4 regions of the Colwellia sp. BRX8-7 genome follow, and region 3 is predicted to be linked to each of the others. Evidence: predicted binding sites of a transcription regulator. Region 3 holds the regulator's gene; each other region holds the start of a gene.
What was found. Region 3 encodes sigma-54, which starts transcription at its own class of promoters, with help from an activator protein. Its sites were predicted from a motif close to GTTGGCACGNNNNTNGNNT; they were not measured.
Positions count from the first base shown of each region.

Region 1: the regulator sigma-54 is predicted to act here: its motif matches at 2,582-2,600, upstream of H4J57_RS05950 (PEP-CTERM sorting domain-containing protein).
Region 2: the regulator sigma-54 is predicted to act here: its motif matches at 2,648-2,666, upstream of H4J57_RS01200 (CmpA/NrtA family ABC transporter substrate-binding protein).
Region 4: the regulator sigma-54 is predicted to act here: its motif matches at 2,782-2,800, upstream of H4J57_RS05260 (PEP-CTERM sorting domain-containing protein).

Region 1 covers NZ_JACGVP010000004.1:249,647-254,645, reverse strand. Annotated here, with positions in the region: gene mreC (rod shape-determining protein MreC) at 1-117, opposite strand, end outside; gene H4J57_RS05955 (rod shape-determining protein) at 254-1,297, opposite strand; gene H4J57_RS05950 (PEP-CTERM sorting domain-containing protein) at 2,009-2,527, opposite strand; gene H4J57_RS05945 (hypothetical protein) at 2,719-3,231, opposite strand; gene H4J57_RS05940 (PilW family protein) at 3,221-4,021, opposite strand; gene H4J57_RS05935 (prepilin-type N-terminal cleavage/methylation domain-containing protein) at 4,021-4,563, opposite strand; gene H4J57_RS05930 (type II secretion system protein) at 4,565-4,999, opposite strand, start outside.
Region 2 covers NZ_JACGVP010000001.1:277,532-282,530, reverse strand. Annotated here, with positions in the region: gene H4J57_RS01205 (ABC transporter permease) at 1-932, opposite strand, end outside; gene H4J57_RS01200 (CmpA/NrtA family ABC transporter substrate-binding protein) at 1,056-2,402, opposite strand; gene H4J57_RS01195 (CmpA/NrtA family ABC transporter substrate-binding protein) at 2,804-3,877, opposite strand; gene H4J57_RS01190 (ANTAR domain-containing response regulator) at 3,919-4,554, opposite strand; gene nirD (nitrite reductase small subunit NirD) at 4,907-4,999, opposite strand, start outside.
Region 3 covers NZ_JACGVP010000011.1:168,042-173,040, reverse strand. Annotated here, with positions in the region: gene lptA (lipopolysaccharide transport periplasmic protein LptA) at 1-453, shown strand, start outside; gene lptB (LPS export ABC transporter ATP-binding protein) at 450-1,181, shown strand; gene H4J57_RS12590 (RNA polymerase factor sigma-54) at 1,261-2,769, shown strand; gene hpf (ribosome hibernation promoting factor) at 2,793-3,080, shown strand; gene ptsN (PTS IIA-like nitrogen regulatory protein PtsN) at 3,126-3,581, shown strand; gene rapZ (RNase adapter RapZ) at 3,613-4,467, shown strand; gene H4J57_RS12570 (HPr family phosphocarrier protein) at 4,481-4,756, shown strand; gene mgtE (magnesium transporter) at 4,876-4,999, shown strand, end outside.
Region 4 covers NZ_JACGVP010000004.1:86,088-91,086, forward strand. Annotated here, with positions in the region: gene H4J57_RS05250 (LysR family transcriptional regulator) at 726-1,652, opposite strand; gene H4J57_RS05255 (LysE family translocator) at 1,768-2,409, shown strand; gene H4J57_RS05260 (PEP-CTERM sorting domain-containing protein) at 2,872-3,573, shown strand; gene H4J57_RS05265 (hypothetical protein) at 3,858-4,999, shown strand, end outside.

The DNA of each region.
Region 1 (4,999 bases), on a different contig from region 3:
TCGAATATTTTCAAAGCTATTCATTTTGTGATCGAAAAAAATTAAAGACACAGAACAAAACAGCACCAACAAGAGTCGGTGCTGAGGGGAAGGGCCATGTTTAAATATTGGATTCATATAAACCTAAAATTTATTTAGGGAATGGTCATCGTTAAACTACATAGGTAAATTTAAGTAATAGATACAAGATGACATCAGTCAATAAGTACTTCTACCCGCTAAATTTACCCTACAACGACAGACGGAAGGTTACTTATTCATAAGAGAATAAATCGCCGCCGTGCATATCAATCATCTCAAGCGCTTTACCACCACCAAGAGCCACACACGTAAGTGGATCATCAGCAACGACAACAGGAATGCCAGTTTCTTCCATTAATAAACGATCCAAGTCACGTAATAATGCGCCACCACCAGTAAGTACCATACCACGTTCTGAAATGTCAGAGGCTAGTTCTGGTGGCGCTTGCTCTAAAGCAACCATAATAGCACTAACAATGCCGGTTAGTGGTTCTTGTAGTGCTTCTAATATTTCATTGCTGTTCAACGTAAAACTACGAGGAACACCTTCAGCTAAGTTACGGCCACGTACTTCAATTTCTAATACTTCTTCACCTGGGTAGGCTGAACCAATTTCATGTTTAATACGCTCAGCGGTTGCTTCGCCAATTAAACTACCAAAGTTACGACGTACGTAATTGATAATGGCATCGTCAAACTTATCGCCACCGATACGTACAGAAGAAGAATAAACCACACCGTTCAATGAAATAATACCGACTTCAGTGGTACCACCACCAATATCAACTACCATCGAACCTGTAGCTTCTGAAACTGGCATACCTGCACCAATAGCCGCAGCCATTGGTTCGTCAATAAGATAAACTTCACGGGCGCCAGCACCAAGTGCAGACTCACGAATAGCGCGACGTTCAACTTGAGTAGAGCCGCAAGGAACACAAACAAGTACACGAGGACTTGGGCGTAAAAAATTATTACTGTGAACTTGTTTAATAAAGTATTGCAGCATTTTTTCAGTAACAAAAAAGTTAGCGATAACACCATCTTTCATTGGGCGAATAGCTTCAATATTACCTGGCGTTCTGCCCAGCATTTGTTTTGCAGCAGAACCTACTGCGGCTACACTTTTTGAACCACCAGAGCGGTCTTGGCGAATAGCAACTACCGAAGGCTCATTCAAAACGATGCCTTGGTCTTTTACATAAATAAGAGTGTTCGCCGTTCCTAAATCTATTGATAAATCATTAGAAAACATGCCGCGTAATTTTTTAAACATAAGATCTAAATATCCTAAAGTGTTATAAAAAGAGAATTAATCTCTTTTATTCTCAACAAAGCATTGAGTTAATCAATGAGCATTTTGTCAAGTTTGTTAATAATATATTATATTGGCTAATCATACCTGAGTGTTTCAAATTTGTGTTGTTTGAATGATAAAAAACATCACTTTTTTAGCATATTTTTAATGACTAAGCCAAAATTGAGGGAATTGTTAATCAATAATGTATTAAATCCCTCATTCTTGTTAAAAAGTCATAGTAACATTTTCTCGATTTGGGCAAAATGTTACAATTGCACAATTACGTTTATCGGTTATGTTACTTACTTTGCGTTGCAGTTACACTTTCGCCAATCTTTAGTCTTGTATTCAACACCAATAGTTCCCTAATTATTACCATAAAATGACAAAATATTTTTGTACTCGCTTCGAATTAAAAATCAATCTTTTTAGATAACCTATTTAATAAATTTCAGCATTTTACCACGAGATAACCATGCTAATTAATCATATTTATCGGTGAATAAAATTTCATGATGACTAATGAATAAAGATGAATGTTCGGCTTAAAAGCCAACTATTTTTTATCGGCACATCTTTTCAAATAAATTTAGCGAGCCTAATATAGGTCCTATATAATTATTTTAAGGCAATAAAAAGCCCCGCATTGACGAGGCTGTTTTTAATTTTATTCACTGCGCATTCAAATTATTTAATCACGCGTTTTCTCAAAGATATAGCGATTAACGCAATAGCAAAAATCAAGATAGTAGATGGTTCAGGTACATCCGATGGCGTATCACGTACGTAGAATGTTTCATAGTTCCAATCAATATTAGGCGTTATTGTCCAACTACTATTTACCCAGTCATTATTAAAATCTTCGATATTAAAGCGAACATAATGTGTATTCCAATATTCAATGGCTTGAATAGTAAATTCATTACCACTTTCATCAATACCAGTGAAATCTTGAAGAGTTAATTCTGTTTTTAAAATAATTAATTCATTTTCAGAAGCAAATCTCCACCCCTCATGAAGAGTTGGAGAATATAGTCTATTCGAACCGTACACCTCTACATTTACCGGAGAAGCCCAAGCCCAATCAAGACCTTTATAATTAATATAATTATTTTCAGTCAGATCCGCAGTGATAAGAGTAGCGTTTGCCACACCGGCAGTGATAAATAATAAAACAACTAAAAACTGGCTAATTAACTTAATCATTATAAATCCTAATTAATGAAGAATGGCAGTAAAAAATCTTACTATATAAATAAAATGCAATTAACGAGCCATAAATACAACATGTTGTTTTAAAGGTAAATTATAAAAATCAATTAACTGTAAGAATTATATTGTGTAAAGAATATTAACACATTATACAATACAGCAATAGTAATCAAAGTATTTAGAGCTTATAAGCTACGGGCCTCTATTACAATCGTTCGTGAAGTAATTATCCCACCAACATTACATTGCCCTGTACTAGTAATCGTAAAATATGCTACGCCATCGTATTTTAAATCTTTACAGATTAAAGAGCTTATTTGACAATTAGCTAAGCCGTCATTATTACTTATACCACTAGGGGGATTTAACGTTTGCGGAGACACAAAGCTGTTATTGTTCACTGAAACCGTACTGCCATCACAATGGCGAGACGCACCGGTACCTAGAGGAAAAATTTCTCGCCCCCCCCACTGAACCCCGATTTGTGCTGTCGCGTAAGCGCGAGTACCCATCACTTCATAGGCAACAGATTCTGCACTAGTGTTTAACATACGAACAAGCGCCAAACCTAAGACTGTCATCACGATAATAATAAATATCGCAATAACTAAAGCACTACCTTGTTGAGTTTTTTTAACTTTACAATGAGTTATAGTTTTTGTTAGCAATAGTTGCTGACCCACATGATTAAGGAACATTAGGCACCTGTACTTCATTGTTAAAATGAATTGTTTCATTGTTACGAGAAAATTCGAAATCTAATTCAATAGTACCATTTCGTTGACGTGAGCCTGTCCCAGCTTTAAAAGTAGCAGTAATTAAATCTTCAGCCATTAACATACCCGTACTTTGACCACTAATACTACCATCAGAATTATGACTATCTATATCGTAACGTACTAATTCATTGTTATTCTCATGGCAGTACATCACCGCTTTCTTGCTAATAAAAAGTCGTTGAGTAGTAGAGTCTTCGGCAAAGCTAATATCATTAAAAAACGTTAATGTATGAGGAGATCCGCTGCCATTGAAATTCCCTGACTTTAATGGAAATACTTTACTATTAATCGTTTGATAAACATCATCACTATTTAATGGATAAACCACCACAGAATAATTATCATCCTCTTCAGCGGTGAATGAAGTATCAGTAGGTACTAGTGTAACAACATTAGCATCAGGCTCAGGTGTAACCGGTATATCAACATAGACAAAGCTTTTTGCTATAGGGGTAAACTCTAAACAACCATTAAATAAAATTCTTGCGCTGTTGGGTACAGCGCCTCTTAACTCTCGATTTATACGCTCGATTGCAAATCGGGCTGACGACAATATTTGATTTCGGTCTGTCGCTTCAATAAAAATCTGTGCCCCAAACTTTAAAAAGCTACTTAACCCTATTGATAAAACACCTAAAATAACAATGACAGTTACCAACTCTATTAGCGTAAAACCAGCTTGCTTTTTCTGCATAGAAATATTGGCCATTAGAAGTTCACTTTATAAACAGAGAATACGAAATCAAAATTTTGTGGAGTACGTACAGTGACAGTAATTAATTTAGCGGTTGAATTATCTCCTGTGCTATTGCCGTCGTAATTGGCATCATTAATCACCTTAACGTCCATTGAAAAGCCAACATATTGAGTAGAAATATCTTCACCTAACGAGTTCTCTAAAGTATCACCAAAATTAATAGCATCATAATCGTCAACATCGTCATAACCAGCCCTGCTTTCGCCGCTATCAGCGCCAATGGCAGAACAACTGACCCCAGACTCACCACAACGGATAAAACCTCCTGACATATCAGAATTTTCGTCAAAAGCTCGACCAATGATTTCATTGATCATCGATTGACCTAATTCAGCTGCTCTGATTTGGTGAACTTGCTCGGCACTTTTATTTGCTAGCGGATAAAGTAATGTGGTTAGTATAGAAAAAGAAATAGATAACACAACGATACCAACAATGAGCTCAACCAAAGTGAAGCCTGCATGTTTTTTAATAACAATATTTTGCTTACTCATATTAATTCGCACTGATATAGCCCTCAGCATTAATAGTAATAATCAGAGTCTGTTCGCCACCTTGTATATTTATGGTCCTTGCTTGATCTGGCCGTCCCATTTGATCAAAAGTAAAACTATAACCACCATTATGATCATCAAAGCTTAACGACTGTTCACTTATTTTTACTATGGTACTACTTGGCTCTGTATTCGATAAAAAAATTGGCGGACTGCAATTGCTATCTGGGATACCTAGTTTTTTTTTGGTCACATAAACTAATAAACATTGGATAGCCGAAGTATCTTGCATGGCTCTTAATTGGATAGCACGCAATTTATCTACAGTTTCAGCTTGGTAGCCAATTTCTTCGTAGCCACTAGAGGTAAATATTTTAGGAATAACTGTTACGGAGAGGATGCCTATCATGATCATCACAATGACCAACTCAATTAA
Region 2 (4,999 bases), on a different contig from region 3:
CAAGACAATATTCTTTGCAGTTGCAGCATGGTTCTATCAAGCATGTAGCCAATAAGGCCTATGGTTAATACTGCGGTCATAATGCGACTAAGAGATTGCGAACTGCCGTTTTGGAATTCATCCCAAACGAACTTTCCTAACCCTGGATTTTGTGCCAGCATTTCAGCCGCAATAAGTACCATCCAAGCAATACCTAATGACATTCTCATGCCAGTAAAAATGGCAGGAATGGAAGCAGGTAAAACAATTTTTTGAATATGTACGTGTTTAGGCAGGCTTAATACTTTACTGACATTCACCCAGTCTTGATTTATTGAAGCCACACCAAAAGAAGTGTTGATGACCATAGGCCAAAGACTACATAAAGTTACTGTGATTAAAGAGGTGATAAAAGATTTAGCAAACATAGGATCAGGAGATACATAAAGTGCACTGACTACCATGGTTACTATCGGTAGCCAAGCCAAAGGAGATACGGGTTTAAAAATTTGTATAATAGGGTTTATTGCCGTATTTAAATTTTTACTTAAACCAATGGCAATACCTAAGGGAATAGCAACAACAGCAGCCACTAAAAAGCCACTAACTACCGTCACTAAACTGGTGAATATTTGGTCTAAAAATGTTTCTTTACCAGTATAAACTCGTATTTTAGCTTGATAGCTTGGATCTTTTGCCATTCGCACTTTATTTCGTTCGTCCTGGCGAATATAAAAAGCATCTTCTTTGGCGCGTTCAGCATTATGTTCATCAATTAAATTAACTACTTGAGTAGCCACTGCACTGGGGCCAGGGAATTTTCCGAGCGAAGTATCAATGCTACTTGCCGTAAACGACCATAGCAGCATAAAACAGAAGATACCGGCCATAGGTAATATCAACGCTTGTGCCTTTTCTGAAATAAAGGACCCGATTATTTTGTTATTACTCATTGGCACAATACCTAATGTTTTTTTATTAATTACAGCAGTCATTTTTGCTCTCCTTTATGCGCTGCCAGTTAATGGACAGCGCATAACTACTCAGTAAAGTACTGGCTAAAATACGACAAGGTTCTAAAGTTTGTCACCGGCTTTTAGGCCAATTTTAAACTTGTTTATATAGGCGTTTGGTTGAGTACCGTCATAAACAATGTTGTCAATAAAGTGTTTTTGAGGAGCACGGAAACCGTCTTCACCGACTAAGTCTGAAAAGTCGCTTTTAGACAATAACTTGTCATCAACTAATGATTGCGCTGCAGCCATGTAAATATCAGGACGATAAACTTGTGCGGCAATATCTTTGTACCAACTATCAGGTTTGTCATCGCTAATTTGTCCCCAACGACGCATTTGTGTTAAATACCAAATAGCATCAGAGTAGTAAGGATAAGTGGCGTTGTAGCGAAAGAATACGTTGAAGTCAGGTACTGAACGCACATCGCCTTTTTCGTACTCGAAAGTCCCTGTCATGCTGTTTGCGATAACGTCGTAATCAGCACCAACATAGTTCGATTGAGATAAAATTTTCACTGCTTCTGGACGGTTAGCATTATTGTTTTCGTCTAACCATTTAGCGGCACGAATCAATGCGCGTGTTAAACGAATGGTGGTATTTGGGTATTTTTCAGCAAAGGCTTTAGTAATACCAAATACTTTTTCCGGGTTGTTCTTCCAAATTTCATAATCGGTAACGACCGGCACACCAATGCCTTTAAATACGGCTTGTTGGTTCCAAGGTTCACCTACACAATAACCATAAATAGTGCCGGCTTCCATTGTGGCTGGCATTTGTGGAGGAGGCGTTACTGACAACAGCACTTGTGCGTCAATCTTTCCTGATGTATCACCTTTATGAGGAGCGTAAAATCCAGGATGAATATCACCAGCCGCTAACCAATAGCGTAACTCGTAGTTATGTGTCGATACTGGAAACACCATACCCATGTTGAAAGGTTTGCCTTCATCAAGATACTTTTCTACAACAGGCTTTAAGGCATCAGCTTTAATAGGATGAACAGGTCTTCCATCGGCTTGCTTAGGAATATTGACCTTCATTTGCTTCCAAATTTCATTAGAAACAGTAATCGCATTGCCATTTAAGTCCATTGAAAAAGGCGTGATGATTTCAGCTTTAGTCCCGTAACCAATCGTTGCTGCAATGGGTTGGCCAGCAAGCATGTGAGCACCGTCTAATCGACCATCTATAACGCCATCAAGTAATACTTTCCAGTTAGCTTGAGATTCAATCGTGACGTATAAGCCTTCATCTTCAAAAAATCCTTTCTCATAAGCAATAGCGATAGGGGCCATATCGGTTAATTTAATAAAACCAAATTTAAGTTCTTCTTTTTCTGGGTAGCCTAGCTCTGCTGCTTGCAAAGACGAAGTCAGTAGGGAGCCAGAAATACATAGTCCTGCAATAACAGTACGGCATAATTTTTTACATTCATTTTTTAAAGTCGTTTTCAAAATACCTTTCTCCAAATAAAAAAAGCCCACAGTACTTCGGATACAATCCGAGTACTGTGGGCTTCAATGCCAAACTAATAATGACTACGTCGTTGCAGTGCGATTAGTTTTAACGAAATAAGTTTTGAGTCAATTTTCACTTTATCGTTAAAACAACCGCTGTTGATTGAATTAACATGAAAACGCTATTAACTATAAAGCACAATTAGTGCCACCTATTAATTGTTTTTAAAATCAGTAACTTACTTTGTTTTATTTTTTTTGATTAAATACTTTGCTCCAACAGTGAGAAGTATTTGCACTATTTTGGTGTCTATAGGCCTGTAGGCAGATACTTCATTTTAATAAAGGCTCTACTTATTCTTATATATTACAGCTTGATAAATATCTTCCCTGTAGATCGAAGCAATGTCTAGATCCGTTATTTGTTGTCTGTTTATGTGTCCACACGCTTGCATTAATTTGGCAATGTTTTCACCGTAATGATGTGCTGGCCTATTGAATGTGGGATCACCTAATGTCGAAAATTGTTGATAGCTTTCTACTTTACGAGGTGATGTATTGTTAAGGGTTAGGCAACTCCCCATTAATGAAGGCGCAATTACGTCGATATGTGTGTCTAAATACTTTGCACGACTCAAGAACCTCGCTGCTTCAAAGCGATTGGGAATATTTTCAAGCCATTGGCATGCTTCATATAAAGCAGATACTAAAGCAAATGTTGTTTCTGGGTGCTTAACTTGCCAATCAGACATTAATCCAAGCACCTTCTCAGGTGAATCTTCCCATAAGTCAGAAGAGGTAACACCTGTGATGCCAACACCTTCTCTAACCGCTTTAGCATTCCAAGGACTACCGACACAAAAGCCATCAAGATCCCCTGAATGCATAGATGGCACCATGTTTGAAGGAGGTACAATTAATAAATTAATGTCTGATGGATCGATATCACTATTCTTTAGCCATTCAACAAGTTGATAATGATGACAGCTATAAGGAAAAACGACAGCGAAGGTTAATTTATTACCTTCTTTTTTTCGTTGCTCTATTTCATGTCTCAATATATTGGCCGAAAATGGCATACTGATCTCATTGGTATTGTGTTGTAATAATATTTTTTGGTAGAGTTTAGTCGATAACGTGATGCCATTACCGTTACGACTCAATATCATTGGGGCAATCACGGTTGACTTTTGTCCGTGTAAACCTAAGTTACAGGCAATGGGCATAGGGGCTAACATTTGGGCGGCGTCAATAACTCCGCTATGCAATTTATCTGTTAATGTGGCCCAAGAATTTTGTTTTGTTAGGTTTACGTTAAGCCCCCATTTTTCGAAAAATCCCATTTCATGAGCAATGACTAAGGGGGCACTATCTGTTAATGGCATAAAGCCAAGGGTTATATTTTTTTTTTCAATATTAAACATAATTGATATTCTCTACAATTCTTTAAAACGTCTTTAAATATCTAAAAAATGCTAGCAACAGAAAGGATGTTTTTGGCAACATCATCCATTTTCTGGCTGTTATCCATCGCTATTTTTCGAATGAAGTGATACGCATCTATTTCAGACAGTTGTTTTGTTTCCATTAACCAACGTTTAGCTTTATCGATACTTTTCTGGCTAGACAATTTTTGTTTAGTGTCAGCAAGTTCTTGTTTTAGTCCTTGAAAAAGCTCAAATCTCGCAATAGCCACATCAATAATTGACTTCACTCTTGTTTGATTAACTTCCCCTACAACATAAGCACTAACCCCTGATTTGACCATCTGATTAATGGTAGTATTGGCACATTGTTGTTCTGAAAAAACTACGATAGGTTTTGGGGCGAATTGAGAAATTTTATTGAGGTTTTCAAGCATATCTCTGTTTGGAGATTCTATATCAATAATGATAACGTCTGGGTTTAGCTGTTTAACATCTCTTAATAAAGGTACGCCAGAATGAGCAACATGATAGATATCATATTGCTCATTTATCAGTACGCTCATTAATACCTTTGCTTTTGCATGGTTTATTTCAGCAAGCAATACTTTTAATCCTGATGGAACATCCTGATATATCGTATTTTTATTAGGCAAAGACAAGGTTTTATTTTTCAATTTATTCAAATTAAAATTAAGAATTAAGTATATTTAAAATATTAAAGCACAATTCACACCAGAAGTTTAATTACATTTATATCAATTGGTTAGGGTTGCCCTTTGATTTTTTATACTCGTTTTTATTAGTTTGTGATGCAAAGATGCACCAAAATAATCTCTTCCGAGATTGAACTGTTTAAACACCTTAGCATGTAGAATTGGGATAATTAATCTTCGCGTATGCAGACTTTTTTTTAGCAGATGCTAAGTGAGTCATATTAGGCTTAAATTTAATGATGAATGGTACAAAATAAAAATCCCAGCACCGTTAACTTCGCTAGGATTTTTATGAAAATAAAGGATGAAATCCTTAACCAAATATTTCTAATTTTCCATCAGTAACACGTGTTTCATAGGTTTTAATCGCTAAAGTATCATCATCTAAACAGGCTCCTGAATTTAA
Region 3 (4,999 bases):
AAGATTGAAATTAACGCTTCAAGACAAGCCGTTGATCTTAAAAATAAAATATTCAGCTATATTGATAACGTGGTGATCACTCAAGGTTCATTAGTTATACGTGCTGATTTAGTACAAGTGCTGACTCAATCTGGCAGTGAAGAAAAAACCTATATCGCTAAAGGGAAGCCAGCAACCTTTAAACAAACCTTAGCCGATGGCACTCCTCTTAGCTTACAAGCAGACGAAATAAGATATGAGCCCGCAAATAATTTAGTGATAATTTCAGGAAATGCGTTATTACAGCAAGAAGGTAGTGAGGTTAGTGGCAGTAGAATTACTTACAATATTGCCACTCAGTATGTTAATGCTGAAAGTAAATCTAACGAACGCACTAAAACGATTTTTCAGCCGAAAGAAAAAATTAAAGCGACAACCACAGACGCGAAAACTCAGGAAAAAATTAATTTATGAGCACTAGCACCCTAATGGCAAAAGGCCTTGCCAAAGCCTATAAAGGCAGAAAAGTGGTTAAAAATGTCAGTATGCAAGTTTCAGCAGGACAAATAGTCGGTTTACTGGGCCCAAATGGTGCCGGAAAAACAACTTCTTTTTATATGATTGTGGGTTTAGTTGAAAGTGATAGTGGCGATATTATCTTAAATGACGAAAACCTGACGTTAGCGCCTATGCATGAGCGTGCGAGAAAAGGCATCGGATATTTACCACAAGAAGCCTCTATTTTTCGAAAACTCAGTGTTTACGACAATATTATGGCTATTTTACAAACACGAAAAGAATTATCAGATGCTGAACGTGAAGAGAAATTAGAACATCTTGTTGAAGAATTCAACATAGGTCATATCAAAGATAATTTAGGCATGAGCTTATCTGGTGGTGAACGCCGCCGAGTAGAAATTGCTCGCGCATTAGCTGCTGAACCAAAATTTATTTTATTAGATGAACCTTTTGCTGGTGTTGATCCAATTTCAGTAGGTGATATTAAAAAAATTATTCTACACTTAAAAGAACGTGGCATTGGTGTGTTGATCACTGATCACAATGTACGTGAAACTCTCGATGTATGTGAACATGCGTATATTGTTAGTCATGGTGAACTTATTGCAGAAGGTACTGCAGATCAAATTCTTGCAAATCAACACGTAAGAGATGTATACCTTGGTGAACAATTCACGCTATAGTAGTCAGTAAATGAATAGTATCTTCGTATGAAAAAAACGAAAATATCCCATTAAAAATAATAGGAAGTTAATGACCTAAATGCGCCCTACTCTACAACTCCGCATAGGACAACAATTAACCATGACGCCACAATTGCAGCAAGCAATCAAATTGCTGCAACTGTCTACGTTAGAGCTTCAACAAGAAATTCAGGAAGCCTTAGAAAGTAATCCATTATTAGAAATGGATGAGTCTTCAAATAATCCTGAAGATAAAAGTACTGACAACCTTGAAGAAGCTCACACTGCCGGTACTGGTGATGTTAAAGAAGCCCCCGCTTCTGATGGTAGCGAAGACGCTACGCCTACCATTGATGAAATCACCACCACTGAAGCCATGGACAAGAACGATATCCCTGAAGAATTAAACATGGATACCACTTGGGATGATAACTACACGGCTGGTGCAGCAAGTTCAAGCTCAGGCCCAGCTTCAGAAGATTATACTTACCAAGGCGAGACTCAAGACTCCATTCAAGATCATTTGCGCTGGCAAATGGAATTAAGCCCTTTTACCGAAACAGACCGCGCTATAGCGACAGCAATTATTGATGCTGTTGATGACGCCGGTTACTTAACGGTATCTAGTGAAGACATTTTAGAAAGTGTTGCCATTGAAGGAGTAGAGCTTGATGAAATTGAGGTGGTACTAAAACGTATTAACCTCTTTGATCCTGTTGGTGTCGCTGCTCGTTCTATTTCAGAATGTTTAATCATTCAACTTAATCAATTTGACCCCGCTACACCTTGGTTAGCAGAAAGTAAGTTAGTTTTGCGTGACCATATTAATCTACTGGGTAGCCGAGACTATCGTACATTAATGCGTAAAACTCGACTGAAAGAAGAGCAACTGCGCGAAGTAGTGCGTCTTATTCAATCACTTGACCCTAGACCCGGCGATAGTGTGATGAAGAGTGACGATCAGTATGTTATTCCTGATGTTTCTGTTGAAAAGAAAAATGGCCGTTGGGTGGTCGAATTAAATCCTGATACTGCGCCAAAACTTTCGGTGAATCAGCAATATGCTTCGATGTCACGTTCGATGAAGTCGACAGCTGACACACAATTTATTCGCTCAAATTTACAAGAAGCTAAATGGTTTATTAAAAGCTTAGAAAGCCGTAATGATACCTTATTAAAAGTGTCAAACTGTATTGTGCAACGTCAAATTGGCTTTTTTGAACATGGTAATGAAGCCATGCGTCCAATGGTTTTAAATGATATTGCCGAAGCTGTCGATATGCATGAATCAACCATTTCACGAGTGACGACACAAAAGTATATGCATACGCCACGTGGAATTTTCGAACTGAAGTTTTTCTTCTCAAGCCATGTTGGCACCGAAAGCGGTGGCGAATGTTCATCAACAGCTATTCGTGCATTAATCAAAAAATTTGTTGCTGCCGAAATCCCAGCAAAACCACTTAGTGATAGTAAAATGGCTGATTTATTAGCCGATCAAGGGATAAATGTAGCTCGACGTACCATAGCAAAATATCGAGAGTCACTTTCTATTCCACCTTCTAACCAACGAAAAAGTTTACTTTAACGAAAAGATGAGGAATTAAGCTTATGCAAATTAATCTTTCTGGCCACCATGTTGACATTACCGAAGCTTTACGAGAAAACGTCACGACAAAGATGGCAAAATTAAGCCGACATTTTGATCATATCAATAATGTTCATGTTGTTCTCACCGTTGAAAAATCAAATCAAATTGCTGAAGCGACTGTTCACGTTAGTGGCTCTGATTTACATGCAAAAGCTGAAAATGCTGACATGTATGCCTCTATTGATAGTCTTGTTGTTAAGCTTGACCGGCAAATATTGAAGTACAAAGGTAAAACGAATCAGCATTAATGCTGTTTATCGCCTGTTCACTCACCAAAGAATCTAAGTAGTATAATGAAGTTGCAAGATATCCTTACCCTTGATTGCACCCTGTGTGCGATTAAGGGTACAAGCAAAAAAAAACTCCTTGAAATAATTAGCGAAACTGCGGCAAAAAAATTCGATAATATTGATACTCATCAATTATTCGAAAGCTTAATGGCGCGTGAAAAGGTTGGCTCTACCGGCATAGGAAATGGCATTGCGATTCCTCATGGTCGATTAACTAACACGTCACAAGTTATTGCTGTATTGCTGACCAGTGAACAAGCCGTTGAATTTGATGCGATAGACAACCGTGCTGTCGATATTATTATTGCGTTATTTGTACCTGAAGAAAACTGCCAACAACATTTAGATACCTTACAAAGTATTGCGCAAATATTTAGTACTAAACAATTCGCAAAGCAAGTAAGAAAATGCCAAAATTCGCAAGAGCTTTTTACTTTAATAAAGCATGCTAAACGTTAATAAAATCTAATAATAATCCAGGAAAACTCAAATGAAACTCTTGATAGTCAGTGGTCGCTCAGGGTCAGGTAAAAGTGTCGCCTTACGTGTACTCGAAGATTTAGGCTACTACTGTGTCGATAATATTCCGGTGAATTTATTGCCTGCATTAGCACATACCGTTATTAATGATTACGACAAAGTAGCGGTTAGTTTAGATGTACGTAACTTACCCAATGACCCTAATGACGTTTCAGAAATATTAGATTATCTACCAAAAACGGTAAAACTCGATATTCTGTATTTAGATGCTGATGACTCTGATCTTATTCGACGTTTTAGTGAAACGCGTCGTTTACATCCTTTGATTAAACAAAATATCCCACTCGACCAAGCCATCTCTTTAGAGAAAAAGCTGCTTGAGCCTATTTCCACGCGTGCGGGTTTGTATATTAATACCAGTCAGTTATCACCTCATCAATTATCTGATTTAGTGCGTGAGCGAATTTTAGGCAAAACCTCGGCATCTATGGTGGTGGTGTTTGAATCTTTTGGCTTTAAACACGGTGTACCACAAGACGCAGATTATGTTTTTGATGCACGTTTTCTGCCTAACCCTTTTTGGGAAACAGACTTAAAAGGTTTTACCGGTTTAGATCAACCCGTGCGAGACTTTCTTGCTAGCCAACCGATTGTCACTAAATTTATCTGGCAAATTAACAGTTTTATGATGACGTGGTTACCCCACTTAGAAAGAAACAATCGCAGCTATATTACTATCGCCATTGGTTGTACGGGTGGAAAACACCGATCGGTTTATATTGCAGAAATATTAGCAAACAATCTTAGAAAAGAACGCGAAGATGTTCAGTCTCATCATCGCGATATTAAAATACAAAGCACTTAATAACGGTCACTGTATGCCAAAATATAATAAATCATTAACCATTAGCAATAAACTGGGATTACATGCACGTGCTGCCACTAAACTTGCCCAGTTAAGCCAAAAGCTTAATGCTAACGTTACTATTTGCTTAGAGGGCAAAGAAGCTGATGCCAGTAGTATTATGGGGTTAATGTTACTGGCCGGTGGCTTTGGAAAAACAGTAGAGGTTATTACCCAAGGAGAAGATGCTCAACAAGCACTTGACGATGTATGCCAGTTATTTTCTGATAAATTTGATGAAGACGAATGATAAAAAGACTGAATAAAAAATAAAGTTACGTTATCATTCATTACAACACCTTAGCCAGCGCATCTTGACTAAGATATAAACAATATAATTTTCGTATTACTGCGGCACAGGAAAACTTTATGCCGGAAATATCAGAGCAACAACAAAATCATCAACGCCTGCAACAAGTCAATAAAGCACTTGGTAGCGGTATGTTTGTGCACGTTCGAAAATTACTACAGAACATGCCAGCTTATGATATTG
Region 4 (4,999 bases), on a different contig from region 3:
TTATCGTTAAAAAATGAATCTGTGGATAAAGTGATATTAAGTTAAAAATTTTTATGAATAAGCTTAATTGAGACGATTAAAGACAATTTTTAGTGATGGCCATTATAATTGCGACAGGTGATTTTTATATTTTATTGAATTTTAGGCATAAAAAAACCGATGAAAACAAGTTCATCGGCTGGATAGCTTTGGGGAAGCTAAAATATAAAATTATTACAACAGGTGCTCACTAAAAGAGAACAGAAACATTATAGAGTAACAACTCTATAAGTGTAAAGTAAAAAGTGAAGTAATTACTCAGTTTTTTGTTTTTTTCGGTTTTTGTTGCTTTTAGTGGTTAATCATCACCACCGAATTTAGAATACAATTTCATGGTGCTATCGGTCACGAAGATGTGCTGAGTGATTATTGCGATCATCAGCAATTAAAGCGACGACATAATTTAAGCCATTGCAATAAACTCTTTGCTTGAAGACATTAAAAACAGGTGTAAATTATTAATCCATGATTTTGGAGAAATAGCCTTGCCAAAAAATTGTTATTTTGGGAGCAAATTGACAACATCTTCCTTTAACACACGAATATATTGTCAAATATCTCTTATAGCTGAGGACTCCATAAATGTTGAAGTTTATTTGTCATCTATTTAGCTTTTTAACATGAGTGTCATATTAATTGCTTTTTGATTTTTAAAGTGAGTGTCTTTAAATTAATGGTTTAATGCCTCACGAGTGGGGCTGTATTTCTTGTAATTTTTGCTTCATAAAATCGATAAAAATGCGGTTCTTATTGGGTAAATATTTACTTTGTACATACTGCAAACAAATATCACCTTGGTAATTGCCTTGTAACCGCCAATCTTCCAAAAGTGGAATGAGCTTGCCACTGCTAATGCCCTGTTGTGCGATATAATCAGGCAGAGAGCCAATACCAAAGCCTTGTTCAATAGCGTCTCGACGCATTTCACTGTGGTTAAGTAAATATGAACCAGTGACTTGTACGCTTGTTTGTTGATTTTTTTGACTAAATCGCCACCGGCTATCTGACATGTTTTCACCTAAGCAAAGGCAGGGTAAATTTTTTAAATCGTCGGGGTGTGTTGGTAGCGGATGGTTAGCTAGAAAATCAGGACTGGCACATAACACTTGTTCACTGCGACCAATTTTAACGTTGACCAAAGCTTCAATCGGGTTGTCATTGATATGAATTAAGAAATCAACACCGTCATGAATAGGATCTAAAATCCGGTCAGTTACTTTTAAATGCAATTGAATATCAGGGTAGCACTTTAAAAACTCGACAAAGAGTGGCCGCAATACTCGATTGGCAAGTGATTTTGGTGCCGCCACCCTCAACAATCCACTAACCGTTGATGTTGTCGAGCTACTGGCATTAACGGCTTGCTCTGCTGACTCCATCATTTGTTTACAATAATTAAAGGTTAATGTTCCTGGCTCTGTTAACGCTAGTTGCCGTGTAGTGCGTTGTAATAGTTTTATGCCTAAAGCATCTTCTAATCGGCTAATTTGGCGACTTACCGCTGAGGGGGTTACCCCAAGTTTGATTGCCGCTTTACTAAAGTTGCCCTGCTCAACGACAGTTACCAAAATAGCCATATCAGACAATAAGGGGATTAGTTTATTTGTGTCCATCAAGCACAAGTCCTTTTACAAATAGGTGTATTGTTTTAAATTTCTCATATATTAACATAGCTGCACAGTAACAAGTGAGTTGCTATGAGACTATTTTAAATGATGAGAGAGAAATATGGAGTTGTTAATAAGTACTTACATGACAGAAATTATTGCGGTAAGCACCATCGCTATTTTTATGGCTATGTTGCCTGGTGCTGATTTTGTCATGGTGACTCGCACGAGTATCTATAATGGCCGTTTATCGGGGTTATATATGAGTTTAGGTATGTGTTTATCAGTTTGTATACATGCTAGCTATTCGATTGCAGGATTAGCGGTTGTGATTGCAAACTCCGCCTGGTTATTTGCGACAATCAAATATTTAGGAGCGGCTTACCTTATTTATATTGCCTGGCAGTTATTAACAACACGTGATCTGTTAAATAATGATCACAACAATCAAACAGCAGCAATGTCGCCTTTTAACGCGATGCGTCGAGGCTTTACCTGCAACATCTTAAATCCGAAAACATCTATCTTCTTCTTAAGTATTTTTACGCAAGTTGTTTCTGTAGATACTCCGCTAATAATGCAAGTAAGTTATGGGATAATTATTATGTTGGCTCATTTTATTTGGTACAGCGGTGTGGCGTTATTGTTATCACACCCTAATATAATGCCTCGTTTCAATCGTCACAAACACAAAATAGATAAAGTCGCAGGATTCATATTGATGATAATTGCTATAAAGCTCATTTTAATGAACGCTGTTTAAGTAAAAATTTCTCAGGCGTTTATTTAGGTCTGCCAACTTATATCAGCTTTTCAGTGATTTACCCTCGCAGTAATTTCGCTGGCAACCATAGGTTTGGTCATGCCGTAATCTTGAGCTAAATTACATCGCTTTTCTATAAGAGCTGCGCGATGTTCTATCGTTTCTTTGGCCTCACTTTACGTTTGAATGATTTAGCTAAGCCATCATCGTGATGAACTTTTTTATTGCTAAATGAAGCTTAATGACTGTTATTTTAAATAATACAATGAATTCAACTGGTTGATGAGATGGGTGTGTCAGATTTATTTACATATTTACTCTAATGTTATTTTTTGTTTTATATAACCAATTGAAATATATCCTATTTAATTTGTTGGCCTGTTATTTGCTTTGCTGGGGTATGATTATTGTTTTAATAATTATCTCCCAGATTTAATTGAAATAAATTTAAAGGCACAAAAAATGAAAATGAATTTTTTACCATTAGTACTATTAACAACTGCTCTTACTTTACTTACGACTACCGCCAGCGCAAGTTTAATTCTTGGCACAGGAACTGAGGCATTAGTGGGTGGTGATTTAACTGATCCAGAGAATGACGGTCTTGCTAATTCGAATGTAAACTATAATGCAATGTTTCGTTCTAGTATAGAACCTGCCTTTGGCAATGGAGAGAGTGCATTTAATGTATTTGATAACATTTTATCATCTGGTAACGCCAAGTGGTGTTGCGATGGTGGTAATGTATGGGTAGAAGCTGATTTTGGTACAAATCGTTACATTCTTGATAAATTCACACTTTCTTCTGCAAATGATGTTCCTAACAGAGATTCCGATCAGTGGAGTATCTTAGGCTCAAATGACGGAATCAACTATACGTCTATTTATTCTTATGACGTAGCAGGAAGCTCTATTTGGGGGGCAACACGCTTTGAAGTTATTCAGTTTTCAAATGCTGATGATTATAACGTTAATACGGCATATAGTATTTTCCGTTACCAATCAACTTCGGTTGTAAGCGGCAATAATCACCAATTAGGTGAAATTGAGTTTTTTGGTACTGCTGCTGTTAATGATTCTGCTGTTAATGTTCCTGAACCAACTACCCTGGCAATTTTTGCGTTAGGTCTAATTGGCTTAGCGTCGCGTCGCTTTAAGAGCTAACTATAATAGTGTAAACGTTCTTAGTTATATAAAAACATCAATTGTAATGATTGGTGTTTTTTTGCTTTTGTAGGTTCAGTTAAGTTTGTTCTAACTTAACTAATGTCTTTTTATTATTACAATTATAGTTACTGATAACTATTTACACTTTGCAGGCGTTCTTTTTGTGTAATATTTTATATTAAGCAAATTGGCTTATTAAACCTCTCAAGTTTGATTTAAGTCATTAATAGCATTACATTGATTATACATGGCTAAAAAATAAACATATTTATGGATTAAATGTGGCTGAATCTTTGATATCAGAACTGAAAAGGCGAAATGTTTTCAAGGTTGGGATTGCCTACCTTGTACTTGCTTGGGTTGTTGTTCAAATCACGTCAATTGCTGTTCCGGCATTACACTTGCCTAATTGGATAAATACTGCGGTATTTTTTTTTGGTCTTATTGGTTTTCCTTTTGCCCTTTTTTTTGCTTGGGCGTTTGAAATAACTCCCGACGGTATCAAGCTTGAATCCGCCATATCATCTGGAGATTCTACTGCTGCTCTTACAGGTCGTAAATTAGATTTTATCATTATTGGCCTTATGGCAATTGCCTTGATTTACTTTATTTATGAGAGTCGTTTTCAATCACCAACGGCTTTAGTCTTGCCAACAGAACAAGCTGAAGTTATTGCCCAAGTTTCCATCAAAGTTAATGCAAATAATCCATTAATATCAGAGCCAAAGGGTACCTCGATTGCTGTACTTCCTTTTGTAAATATGTCTTCTGATAAAGAACAAGAATACTTTTCAGATGGTATTTCAGAAGAAATATTAAATGTATTAGCAAAAATACCGAAACTACAAGTAACCTCTCGTTCATCGGCGTTTGCCTATAAAGATACTAAGATTAATATTTCGGAAGTTGCTAAAATTTTGGGTGTAAAAAACGTACTCGAAGGCAGTGTGAGAAAGTCGGGTGTAAGAGTGCGTATAACCGCTCAGCTCATCAATGCTGAAACAGATAAACACTTGTGGTCTGAGTCATATGATCGCGAGCTTGATGACATCTTTCAAGTACAAGATGAAATATCAGCAGAAATTGTCGAGGCACTGAAGGAAACCTTAGGCATATCATTAGTTAAGACAGTATCTTCTGCGCAAACGATTAACCCTAGAGCTTATGATTTATATCTGCAAGGCCTAAGGGGACTTCATACCTATACCTTTGAAAGTTTAGATAATGCCGCTGCTGCTCTTGAGTTAGCAACAGACATTGCCCCCGAATTTTTGATGGCGCGCATTAAGCTGGCAGAAACATATGCTCGTCAAATTATTACGGGTAGTCGCTTTGATTGGCTAATACTTGATAAGGCAGAAGCGCTAATTAAAGAAGTACTTAGCATTAATCCAAACTCTGCTGAAGCTTATTTTGTTCGGTC